Regions from separate parts of the Mycobacterium sp. SP-6446 genome, predicted to be linked through region 1. Evidence: riboswitches for the same ligand, from Rfam matches in the RefSeq annotation. Region 1 holds a riboswitch; the other holds the start of a gene.
The links. Region 1 has a riboswitch for cobalamin ahead of metE (5-methyltetrahydropteroyltriglutamate--homocysteine S-methyltransferase). Riboswitches for the same ligand answer to the same signal wherever they lie in the genome.
Positions count from the first base shown of each region.

Region 2: it holds a riboswitch for cobalamin, as region 1 does, so the genes downstream of both, A5736_RS14225 ((2Fe-2S)-binding protein) here and metE (5-methyltetrahydropteroyltriglutamate--homocysteine S-methyltransferase) in region 1, are expected to answer to the same signal.

Region 1 is NZ_MBEM01000187.1:47,680-53,506, forward strand. Features, by position in the region: gene A5736_RS17285 (SDR family NAD(P)-dependent oxidoreductase) at 1-725, shown strand, start outside; gene A5736_RS17290 (nitroreductase family protein) at 725-1,372, shown strand; gene A5736_RS17295 (TetR/AcrR family transcriptional regulator) at 1,459-2,766, shown strand; gene A5736_RS17300 (SDR family oxidoreductase) at 2,866-3,708, shown strand; gene A5736_RS17305 (NAD(P)-dependent oxidoreductase) at 3,856-4,497, shown strand; cobalamin riboswitch at 4,486-4,646, shown strand; gene metE (5-methyltetrahydropteroyltriglutamate--homocysteine S-methyltransferase) at 4,722-5,827, shown strand, end outside.
Region 2 is NZ_MBEM01000154.1:42,865-48,691, reverse strand. Features, by position in the region: gene A5736_RS14250 (hypothetical protein) at 1-660, shown strand, start outside; gene A5736_RS14245 (DUF5313 domain-containing protein) at 668-1,066, opposite strand; gene A5736_RS14240 (limonene-1,2-epoxide hydrolase) at 1,085-1,516, opposite strand; gene A5736_RS14235 (glycosyltransferase) at 1,570-2,736, shown strand; gene A5736_RS14230 (DUF3046 domain-containing protein) at 2,754-2,960, shown strand; gene A5736_RS14225 ((2Fe-2S)-binding protein) at 2,995-3,669, opposite strand; cobalamin riboswitch at 3,708-3,851, opposite strand; gene recA (recombinase RecA) at 4,017-5,069, shown strand; gene recX (recombination regulator RecX) at 5,023-5,556, shown strand; gene miaB (tRNA (N6-isopentenyl adenosine(37)-C2)-methylthiotransferase MiaB) at 5,601-5,827, shown strand, end outside.

The DNA.
Region 1 (5,827 bases):
CGCACGACTCGGTCGCAAGCCCGGAGGGTGGCGAGGCGATCGTCGAGTTGGCGCTCACGCGCTTCGGCCGGCTCGACGCCGTGGTCAGTAATGCCGGAATTTTCAACAGCATTCCGTTCGACGAGCTGTCCGCGGACGACTGGCGCAAGATGCTCGGCGTGCATCTCGACGGGGGGTTTTATCTGAGCCAGTCGGCATACCGGGTGATGAAGAGGCAGCGCTATGGCCGGTTCGTGTTCATCTCCTCCTCGGGTGGCATGTTCGGCCAGCCGTTGGAAGCCCACTATGCGGCGGCCAAGGCCGGGCTCGTCGGGTTGTCAAACGTGATCGCGATCGAGGGCGCCGAGCACGGCATCCTCTCCAATACCGTGCTCCCGTTCGGCTTTTCGCGCATGGTGACCGAAACCGTGGGCGACCCGAAAGCCCTTGAGGAGATCGGCTTCCTGGGGGTGATCAAGCCCGAGCTGGTCGTACCGATGGTTGTTTTCCTGGCGAGCCGGGCCTGCGAATTCAGCCACCAGAACTACTCGGCCTGCGCCGGTCGTTTCGCCCGTGTATTCGTCGGCCTCGGCCAGGGCTGGTTCGCGGAGAAAGACAGCAACCCGACCGCCGACGACATCGAAGCTCACCTTTCGGAGGTGTCGGCGACCGAACCGTTCACGGTCCCCGGCTCGATCTTCGAGGAAGTCTTCGCCGTGGCGGCCCAGCTCGGCGTGGGCACGTGATGGACATCGAGTACCTCCTTACCGCGACCCGTTCCGCGCGCAAGTCGCTCGACCTGGATGCGCCGGTCGACATCGACGACATTCGAGAGGCCCTGCGCATCGGGTTGCAGGCCGCCAACGGCTCGAATCAGCAGGCGTGGCGGTGGCTGGTGGTGACCGATCCCGCGTTGCGGGACAAGATTGCCGAGCTGTACCGCGAGGCGTATCTGCTCAGGGTCGGCGGCAACCTGCTCGCCGACATGCTGCCGGCCGGAACGCCCGAGGGCCGGCTCATGTCGTCGACGGAGTGGTTGGTCGAGAACATGGCGCGGGTGCCGTTGCTGGTGATCCCCTGCTATCAGCCATACCTGCCGCGCATCGACAGCGACGAGTCGTTTCACCAGGCCACGCTGTACGGATCGATCTTCCCGGCGGTGTGGAACTTTCAGTTGGCGTTGCACACCCGCGGCTACGGGACGTGCGTCACGACCCTGCACCTGCACCGTGAAGACGAGGTCCGTCGGCTGCTCGGGATTCCGCAGACGTACGTCCAGGGCTGCCTGCTGCCGGTGGGCCGCCTGAAGGCCGGACATGCGTTTCGGCCGGCCCGACGGCGGCCCGTCGAGGAGGTGGTCGCGCGCGACCGCTGGGACGGCCCCGGCCTTTAGAATGGGTCCGTCACCGCTGTATGCAGCGAGTTTATTCCGGGAAGTCTGGTAGCCTTTAACAAAGATTTGGTTCGGCGGGAGGACGAATGGCCAAGGCCGAATCATTGGCTGCGGGGCGACCGGTGGATCGTTTCGATCAAGGCGGCACGGACGACTCGGGAACGCGGCGCACCGAGATCCTGCAGACGGCTGCATCGCTGATCGCCTCCTCGGGACTGCGGACGTCGTTACAGGAAATCGCCGACGCAGCAGGCATTCTCCCCGGCAGCCTCTATCACCATTTCGAGTCCAAAGAGGCGATCCTCGTCGAGCTGATACGCCGGTATCAGGACGATTTGGACCGCATCGGGCTGGCGGCACAGGCGAGACTGGACGAACCCGACTCGAGGCCCGTCGCGGAGCAGATCATCCAGCTGGGATCCGCGATCGCCAATTGCGCCGTGCAACACGCGGCTGCCCTGCAGATGTCGTTCTACGAGGGGCCGAGCGCCGATCCCGAACTCGTGAAGCTCACCCAACAGCAGCCCACCGCGATTCAGCAGGCGATGCTGCAGACGCTGCGCGCCGGCCGGTGGAGCGGCTACATCAAACAAGACATCGACCTTCCCACGCTGGCCGACCGCGTCTGCCAGACCATGCTGCAGGTCGGGCTCGACGTCATGCGCCACACCGCTCCCGCCGACCAGGTGGCCGAGCTGCTGTGCCGAATCATCTTGCAAGGGTTGGCGGCCCGGCCATCTACCGATTCGGCGCTGGACCGGTCCAACGCTTTCAAGGCCGCCAGTGACGTGATCGAGACGTGGGCCGACGACAGCGAGGCCGATCCCCGCGACAAGGCGGCCCACATCCGGGCCGTGGCACGAACGGAGTTCGGCCGCAAGGGATATGAAGTCACCACGATCCGGGACATCGCCTCGGCCGCGGGCATGGGTACCGGGACCGTCTATCGCGTGATCGGATCCAAGGACGAACTCCTCGCGTCGATCATGGAGTCCTTCGGCAGGAAGGTCGAGGCCGGATGGGTCAGCGTGCTGCGTTCGGATGCCACCCCCATCGAAAAGCTGGACGCGCTCAGCTGGGTCAACGTCAACGCACTGGACCGGTTTTCCGACGAGTTCCGGATTCAGCTCGCCTGGATGCGGCAATCCCCGCCGAACACTCCCAACCCCGGTTGGCTGTACGCAACGCGCCTTCGCCAGATGAAATCACTGCTCTCCGATGGAATCCGGTCGGGCGAGATCCGCGTCGACGCCGCCTCCACCGCGATGCTGGCACGGTGCGTCATCGGCCTGCAGTGGATACCGGAGAACATCCTTCGCGCCGTCGGCCGTCGGACGGCGCTGGTGCACGCCCGCGACACCGTCCTGCGTGGTGTTGCCGTGCGCGGCAAGTAGGGCCGCCGCTAATCCGGACCCGGTATTGAGCCAAATAACTGTTACCCATACAGTTGTGCAGTTAGAACCGGGTTGGCAGTTACCGAGAAGGGGATTTCCATGACCATTGTCGATCGGCTGCGCTACGACGGCAAGCGCGCGCTCGTTGTCGGTGGTGCGACAGGCATGGGCGCCGCGGCGGCCAAGTCGGCGGGCGAGCTCGGCGCCGAGGTCATCGTGATGGACTACGCGCCGGTGAACTACGACGTCGCCAAGTCCATCCAGGTGGACCTGCGCGATCCCGCGTCGATCGACGCCGCGCTCGAGCAGCTGGACGGCCCGGTCCACGCCGTGTTCTCGGCCGCCGGCATTGCGGAGGGAACGACGGACCTGATGGCGATCAACTTCCTCGGCCACCGGTACCTGCTCGAGCGCCTGCTCGAGAAGAACCAGCTTCCCTCGGGCGCGGCGATCTGCTTCATCTCCTCGGTCGCCGGCATGGGCTGGGAGAACGACTTGGACTTGCTGAACGAGTTCCTGGCCACGCCGGACTTCGCGACGGCCCAGGACTGGGTCAAAGCGCACGAATCGGAAGGCATCATCCACTACGGCTTCTCCAAGAAGGTGGTCAACGCCTACGTGGCCACCCAGGGCTATCCGCTGCTGAAGAAGGGGATCCGCATCAACGCGATCTGCCCGGGCCCCACCGATACCCCGCTGGCCCAGGCCAACGCCGACCTATGGCTCACCTTCGCGCAGGACTACCGCGACGAGACAGGCTCCAAGGTGCATACCCCGGAGCAAATGGGCGATGTCATGTGCTTCCTCAACAGCGCCGCCGCGTTCGGCATCAGCGGGATCACGCTGCTGGTGGACTACGGGCACACGATGGCGTCGCTCACGGGCGCCTACCCGCCCGGCAAGCCGATCATCGACCTGATCATGGGGCGGGTAAAACTCTAGGGGCGATCGCGAGCGCGGCGTAGCCGGGCGAAGCGGATCGCCGCATAGTCCAAGCCTCGCTCAGCCGTGAGTGCCCGGCCAGCCGGGCGCAAAGCCGCGACTGCCCGGCCAGCCGGGCGCTCGGCGCAAACGCAGTACCGTCGGGGCATGGCACGCATCGTCATCATCGGCGGCCACGGCAAGGTCGCGCTGCAGCTGGCCCACATCCTCTCCGAGCGTGGCGACGAGGTGACCTCGGTCTTCCGCAATCCCGAGCACTCCGACGACGTCGCGGCCACCGGCGCCCAGCCGGTGGTGGCCGATATCGAGCAGCTGGATACCCCCGCGCTTGCCGAATTGCTGAGCGGGCACGACGCGGTCGTCTTCTCCGCCGGAGCCGGCGGTGGCAATCCGGCACGCACCTATGCCGTCGATCGCGACGCCGCGATCCGGGCCATCGATGCGGCCGGGCAGGCGGGCGTGCCGCGGTTCGTGATGGTGTCGTACTTCGGTGCCGGCCCGGATCATGGTGTATCGCAAGATAATCCGTTCTTTGCATACGCCGAGGCCAAGGCCGCCGCCGATGCCCATCTGCGCTCCAGCGCGCTGGACTGGACGGTGCTGGGACCGGGCCGGCTCACCCTCGAACCCGCCACCGGCCGGATCGCGATCGGCAAGGGCAATGGTGAGGTGTCGCGAGCCGACGTCGCGCTCGTCGTCGCGGCCGCGCTGGCAGACGACTCCACCATCCGCCGCACCATCGGATTCAACAATGGCGAAGTGCCCATCGCGGAGGCGCTGGCCGACTGACGCGCCGGCATCGAGCGAGGCATGTTAGACACGCGTCGCGAGAGGGAACCCGGTGAAAGTCCGGGACAGTCCCGCAGCGGTAAGCCCGTAGGAGCACCACGACAGTGCGCCTGCGAGTCCGAAGACCTGCCGGCTGTGCCGGGCGCGCCGTGTCCGGCGGGCTCATCGCCTCGTGGAATGGGCGTTTGGCCGTGGCCGTTGCGGTTGGTGTGCCAAACCGTCGAATGAAGGACGACATCGTGACTCACTTGGTAAGTAGTCCACCATTCACCGCCACGGTTACCGGCTCGCCGCGCATCGGCCCGAAACGCGAACTCAAGCGCGCGACCGAAGGCTACTGGGCCGGACGCACCAGCCGATCGGAATTGGAGTCCGTCGCCGCCACATTGCGCCACGACATGTGGGCAAGCCTGGCAGCCGCCGGCCTGGATTCGGTGCCGGTGAACACCTTCTCGTACTACGACCAGATGCTCGACACGGCCGTCATGCTCGGCGCCCTACCGGCCAGGGCCGCGGACGTCCCCGATGAGCTGGACCGCTACTTCGCCGCCGCGCGTGGCAATGACGAGGTCGCGCCGCTGGAAATGACCAAGTGGTTCGATACCAACTACCACTACCTGGTTCCCGAGATCGAGCCCGCAACCCGGTTCGCGCTGAACCCGGACAAGGTCCTTTCCGAGCTGAAAGAGGCGCTCGGACAAGGCATTCCGGCGCGTCCGGTGGTCATCGGGCCGGTGACCTTCCTGCTATTGAGCAAGGGCGTCAACGGCGGCGGCGCACCGATCGAGCGGCTGCAGGAGCTGGTCCCGATCTACTCCGAGCTGCTGTCGCTGCTCGCCGACAACGGCGCGCAGTGGGTGCAGTTCGACGAGCCGGCGCTGGTAACCGACATCTCCCCCGACGCGCCCGCGCTGGCCGAGACCGTGTACGACGCGCTGGGCTCGGTGAGCAACCGCCCCGCGATCCACGTCGCGACCTACTTCGGCGACCCGGGCGCGTCCCTGGCGGGGCTCGCCCGCACACCCATCGAGGCGATCGGCGTCGACCTGGTCGCCGGCGCCGACACGGCCGCGGCCGGCATCCCGGAATTGGCCGGCAAGACCCTGGTGGCCGGCATCGTCGACGGACGCAATGTCTGGCGCACCGACCTGGAGGCCGCGCTGGGCAAACTGGCGACCCTGCTCGGCTCCGCGGCCCATGTCGCGGTGTCGACGTCGTGCTCGACGATGCATGTGCCGTACTCGCTGGAGCCGGAAACCGAGCTCGACGATGCCCTGCGCGGCTGGCTGGCCTTCGGGCGGGAGAAGGTCGCCGAGGTAGTGACGCTGGC
Region 2 (5,827 bases), on a different contig from region 1:
ATATTCGCCGCCGGCTGCGTGTTCTGGGCGGTGGTCACGGCCGTGCTCGCGGCCTGGGGCTGGTTCGCGTTGCTGCTGGAGATCACCGGGGCCATCGCGGTCGTCATGGTGATTCCGGCGACGTTGCTGCTGCTTCGCTACCACTGGCTGCGATCCGAGCCACTGCCGGCGAGCCGGCCCGCCAACGCGCGCAGGCTGCCGCCGCCCGGTTCGGCCGCGCGACCCGCGATGTACGCGCTGGGCGCCTCCGAACGCGGGTTCTTCTCGCTGCTGGGTGTGATCGAGCGGGGCGCCATGTTGCCGGCGGCCGAAATCCGCGACCTGACCGCGGCGGCGAACAAGACCTCGGCGGCGATGGCTTCCACCGCGGCCGAGGTCGTGTCGATGGAGCGGGCGGTGCACTATTCGGAGTCGTCGCGGTCGTATCTGGTGCCCACCATCAACGCATTCACCGCGCAGCTGAGCGCGGGCGTCCGTCAATACAATGAAATGGTCACCGCCGCAGCACAATTGGTGTCATCGGCCAACGGCGGTGGTGGTGCCGGGGGGGCGTTAGCCGCGTCGCAGCAACGCTACCGCGACGAGTTGGTCGGAGCGACGGATCGTCTGCTCGGCTGGGCGCAGGCGTTCGACGAACTCGGCGGACTGCTGCGCAAGTAGCGCGCCGCTAATCGTCCGGTCGCGGGCCGTAGCGCTCGATGTACGCCTGGTGGATGTGCGCGTCGCGCGCCCGGGCGCGTTCGTCGACGAGCCCGGGATCCAGCCCATGCACCGCCAGCATGTGCCGGCGCCACACTTTGTTGAGCGCGTGCGAGAAATACACGAACGGAATGAGAATCGGCAGCGTCATGCTCAGATGGACGTCGAGCGTAGTCGGGATGAACCAGAACGGGATGAGCACCAACACCGCCGGCACCGCGACGCGGATCATCATCCGCGCGACGGCGCCCTTGCCGGCCAAGTCGTTGCGCACCCAATCCCGCATCGAGTCGGGTAGCCGCCGCCCGCAGCAATAGCGGATGTACTGCAGGGCGTTGGGCTTGGTGCGGACGCTGTCGTTGGCCATGTCTGTCGTCATGCCCTGTCAGAACGACGCTTTGAGCGACGGTATTACCAATGCGGCAAGCCCACGCGCCGTGGCCTTGAGCATGTCGAAGAAGTCAAAGTAGTCGCGCCACAGGGTGATTCGCCCGTCGTGCACCTCGAACACGCCGCAGACCCAGAACTGAAGCCGCAGCGGACCGAAGATCAGCGCGTCGCTGCGTTCGGTGAGCACCGCGGCCCCGTCCGCGGCGATGCGGTGGATCTTGACCTCGAACGCGGCACGCCCGTCCATCTGCCGGAACAGCTTCATCGCTCTGGCGCGGCCATGGATTGTCGGCAGTCCGACGTTCTCGTAGACAAGATTGTCGTCCAACGACGCCTCCGCGGTTTCGTAATCCGCGTCCTGCAAGGCGTTCAGGAAACCTTCGACCGTCCTGGTGTTCGCGACGGCCGTACCAGTCGGCTCGGTCATGGCTGCCAGCGTAGGCGAGCCGGGCCGTCCGGCGCTGTGGCAGGGTGGGGATGATGCGCGTCGCCGTCGTCGCCGGGCCGGATCCCGGGCACTCGTTTCCGGCGATCGCGCTGTGCCTGCGGTTTCGCGAGGCCGGCGACGAGCCCACCCTGTTCACCGGTGAGGAATGGATCGACACCGCCCGCGGCGCCGGGATCGACGCGGTCGCGCTGGACGGCCTCGCCGCCACCGACGACGACGTCGACGCCGGCGCCAGAATCCATGGGCGCGCGGCGCGGATGGCGGAGCTCAACGTGCCCGCCCTGCGCGAGCTGGGACCCGACCTGGTGGTGTCCGATGTCATCACCGCGGGCGGCGGCATGGCCGCCGAGCTGCTGGGCATTCCGTGGATCGAGCTCAACCCGCATCCGCTGTACCTGCCGTCCAAGGGATTGCCGCCGATAGGCAGCGGACTCGCGCCCGGCACCGGCATCCGCGGCCGGCTGCGCGACGCCACGATGCGCGCGCTGACCGCGCGCTCCTGGCGGGCCGGGATCAAGCAGCGTGCCGCCGTCCGCCTGCAGATCGGGCTGCCCGCCGTCGATCCCGGGCCGCTGCGACGGCTGATCGCCACGCTGCCGGCGCTGGAGATGCCTCGTCCGGACTGGCCGGACGAGGCCGTGGTGGTCGGCCCGTTGCACTTCGAGCCGACCGACCGGGTGTTCGAGGTCCCGCCGGGCCGCGGGCCGGTGGTGGTGGTCGCGCCGTCGACCGCTGCGACCGGGACCGCCGGATTGGACGACGTCGCGCTGCGGCACCTGACGCCGGGCGACACGCTGCCGGCGGGATCGCGGTTGGTGGTGTCGCGGCTGGACGGACCGGATCTGGCCGTGCCGCGGTGGGCGGTGGTGGGGTTGGGACGCCAGGCCGAGCTGTTGACGCACGCCGACGTGGTGATCTGCGGCGGCGGTCACGGGATGGTGACCAAGACGCTGCTCGCCGGCGTGCCCCTGGTGGTGGTTCCCGGCGGGGGAGATCAGTGGGAGATGGCCAATCGAGTGGTGCGTCAGGGCAGTGCGCGGCTGGTCCGGCCGCTGACCGCCGACGCGCTGGTGGCCGCGACCAACGAGGTGCTGTCCACGCCCCGCTACCGCGAGGCCGCTCGCGAAGCGGCCGCCGGCATCGACGGGGTCGCCGACCCGGTGCGGGTGTGCCACGAAGCGCTGGCTCTCGCGGGGTAAGGCGCCGGCCGCCCAGTATCTTGGCTGGCGTGCGGCTGACGGAGTTCAACGAACGGGTGGTGTTGCGCTTCGGCGCCGCTTATGGCGCATCGGTGCTGGTGGATCACGTGCTGACCGGGTTCGACGGCCGGACTGCGGCCCAGGCCATCGAGGATGGCATCGAGCCGCGCGACGTCTGGCGGGCGTTGTGCGTCGACTTCGACGTGCCCCGCGATCAGTGGTGAAGCCGCGCGCTTGGGCGTGAGCGACTACGCACACTCATCTGTTGCTACGGCGTATCCGGCGAAAGACGCAATCGGCGCACACGGACTTCCCGGGGATGCGATAGAAGAGGCAGCAGCTGCGACGCCTGAAACCCAGGTGTGCGCTGGTGATCACACCGCATCCGGCCAACATGCCGGTGTCCAGCAGTGAGTCGGTGATGTCGAGGATGGGGCCGCGCAGATCGGGCCGGGCCGAGAGCAGGGTTCGCGACGCTCCCATGAGTGCGGACGCGATGTTGCCCGCGAGCAGGGCGGGGGCCAGTTTGACCCGCAGGCCGGCGGCGAACGGCTTCATGTGTTGTTTCACGACGATGCGGTACAGCAAATCCGCGGAGGGCGAGTCGACGGCTTGTCCGACGGGCTCGGGCATTCGAAGTTGGGCCGCGTCATCGGCGCGCTGCAGGCCTTTAAGATCCGGAACGACCCCGTGCCCCAGCGCGCACGCGAGCACGGGTGACCACAGGCGGGTGGCGTGGCCGAGATGAACCAGCGAGGCGGCGATCCGCAGGTCCGACGTGCGATAGCGCCGGGCGGTGGCGTCGATCAGATCACTGAAACCGTCGGCGTAGGACTGCCCGACCGGATGCCATCCGACTGCGTCGCCCCCGACAGTGAAGGTGAAAAACCGTTTGTAAGAAGATATTTCGGCCAGCTCGGCAGAAATGTCCATGCGCGACCAAACCTCTCTGGGGAAATCCGCCCCAGTTGTCGTGAGGAAGCGCTGACGGTGAGTATCTGGCTCTCGGGTCAGGACGTGTCCGTCCCCGATCACAGTGGCGGGACCGCACCGGATTCACACCGGTTTCCTCGGCTTTAGCAGGCTGCTTTGGCCCCGTCAGCGCCTTTCGGTAGCAAATGTTGCCATACGCCGTTACCGTGCCCGGCGTGTCCTCTTGAATCGAACACGTGTTCGGCTACTGTGGTGAGCGTTCGGAGACTTGTCGGACCCCGCGCCTAGGGTCACGGCCAACCGACCGATACCGGTCACCGAACACACCGACGATAGGAAGAGGCACCATGACGCAAGCCCCCGACCGCGAGAAGGCTCTCGACCTGGCGATGGCCCAGATCGAAAAGAGCTACGGCAAAGGCTCGGTGATGCGTCTCGGCGACGAGACGCGTCAGCCGATCTCGATCATCCCGACCGGATCCATCGCACTGGACGTGGCCCTGGGCATCGGCGGCCTGCCGCGCGGCAGGGTCGTGGAGATCTACGGTCCGGAGTCCTCGGGTAAGACCACCGTCGCACTGCACGCGGTGGCCAACGCCCAGGCCGCCGGCGGCGTCGCGGCGTTCATCGACGCCGAGCACGCCCTGGACCCCGACTACGCAAAGAAGCTCGGCGTCGACACCGATTCGCTGCTGGTCAGCCAGCCCGACACCGGTGAGCAGGCGCTGGAGATCGCCGACATGCTGATCCGCTCCGGCGCGCTGGACATCCTGGTCATCGACTCGGTCGCGGCCCTGGTGCCGCGAGCGGAACTCGAGGGCGAGATGGGGGACAGCCACGTCGGGCTGCAGGCCCGGCTGATGAGCCAGGCGCTGCGGAAAATGACTGGCGCGCTGAACAATTCGGGAACCACGGCGATCTTCATCAACCAGCTCCGCGAGAAGATCGGGGTGATGTTCGGCAGTCCCGAAACCACCACGGGTGGAAAGGCTTTGAAGTTCTACGCGTCGGTGCGCATGGACGTGCGCCGGATCGAGACGCTCAAGGACGGCACCAACGCGGTCGGCAACCGCACCCGGGTCAAGGTCGTCAAGAACAAGGTGGCGCCGCCGTTCAAGCAGGCCGAGTTCGACATCCTCTACGGCCGGGGAATCAGCCGGGAGGGTTCGCTGATCGACATGGGTGTGGATCAGGGCTTCATCCGCAAGTCCGGTTCCTGGTTCACCTACGAGGGCGAGCAGCTCGGCCAGGGCAAGGAGAACGTCCGCACTTTCCTGATGGAGAACGCCGACATTGCCAACGAGATCGAGAAGAAGATCAAGGAAAAGCTTGGCATTGGCGCGGTCGTGACCGATGACCCCTCAGCCGATGGTGTCCTGCCCGCCCCCGTCGACTTCTGAGCCCTCTCGCGAGGAGCAGGCGCGGGCGTTGTGCCTGCGCCTGCTCACCGCGAGATCGCGCACGCGGGCCGAGCTGTCCGGTCAGCTGGCCAGACGCGGATATCCCGACGACGTCAGCGCCCGGGTATTGGATCGACTGGCGTCCGTGGGCTTGGTCGACGACGCCGATTTCGCCCAACAATGGGTGGCGTCCCGGCGGGCGAGGGCCGGAAAGAGCCGGCGCGCCCTGGCCGCCGAGTTGCATACCAAGGGCGTCGACAACGACGCGATCACCGCGGCATTGGCCGGGATCGACGCCGGCGCCGAGCGCGATCGGGCCGAGCAGCTGGTGCGTGCCAAGCTGCGGCGCGAGACGCTGGCTGGCGACGACGCAAAGGTGAGCCGCAGGCTGGTCGGGATGCTGGCGCGGCGTGGCTACGGCCAGAGCCTGGCCTGCGAGGTCGTCTTCGCCGAGCTGGCGGCCGAGCGGGAGCGCCGGCGGGTGTAGCTGCGGATTAATCCGGTGGGAGCCGGTCGCCGTACCATGGCCCCGTGACTTCGACGGTGGCCCGAGACGTTTCGGGGGCGCGTACCTACCAGGTGCGCACCTATGGCTGCCAGATGAACGTCCACGATTCCGAACGCCTGGCCGGGCTGCTCGAGGCGGCCGGCTACCAACGGGCCGCCGACGGGACCGATGCCGACGTGGTGGTGTTCAACACCTGCGCCGTGCGCGAGAACGCGGACAACAAGCTGTACGGCAACCTCAGCCATCTGGC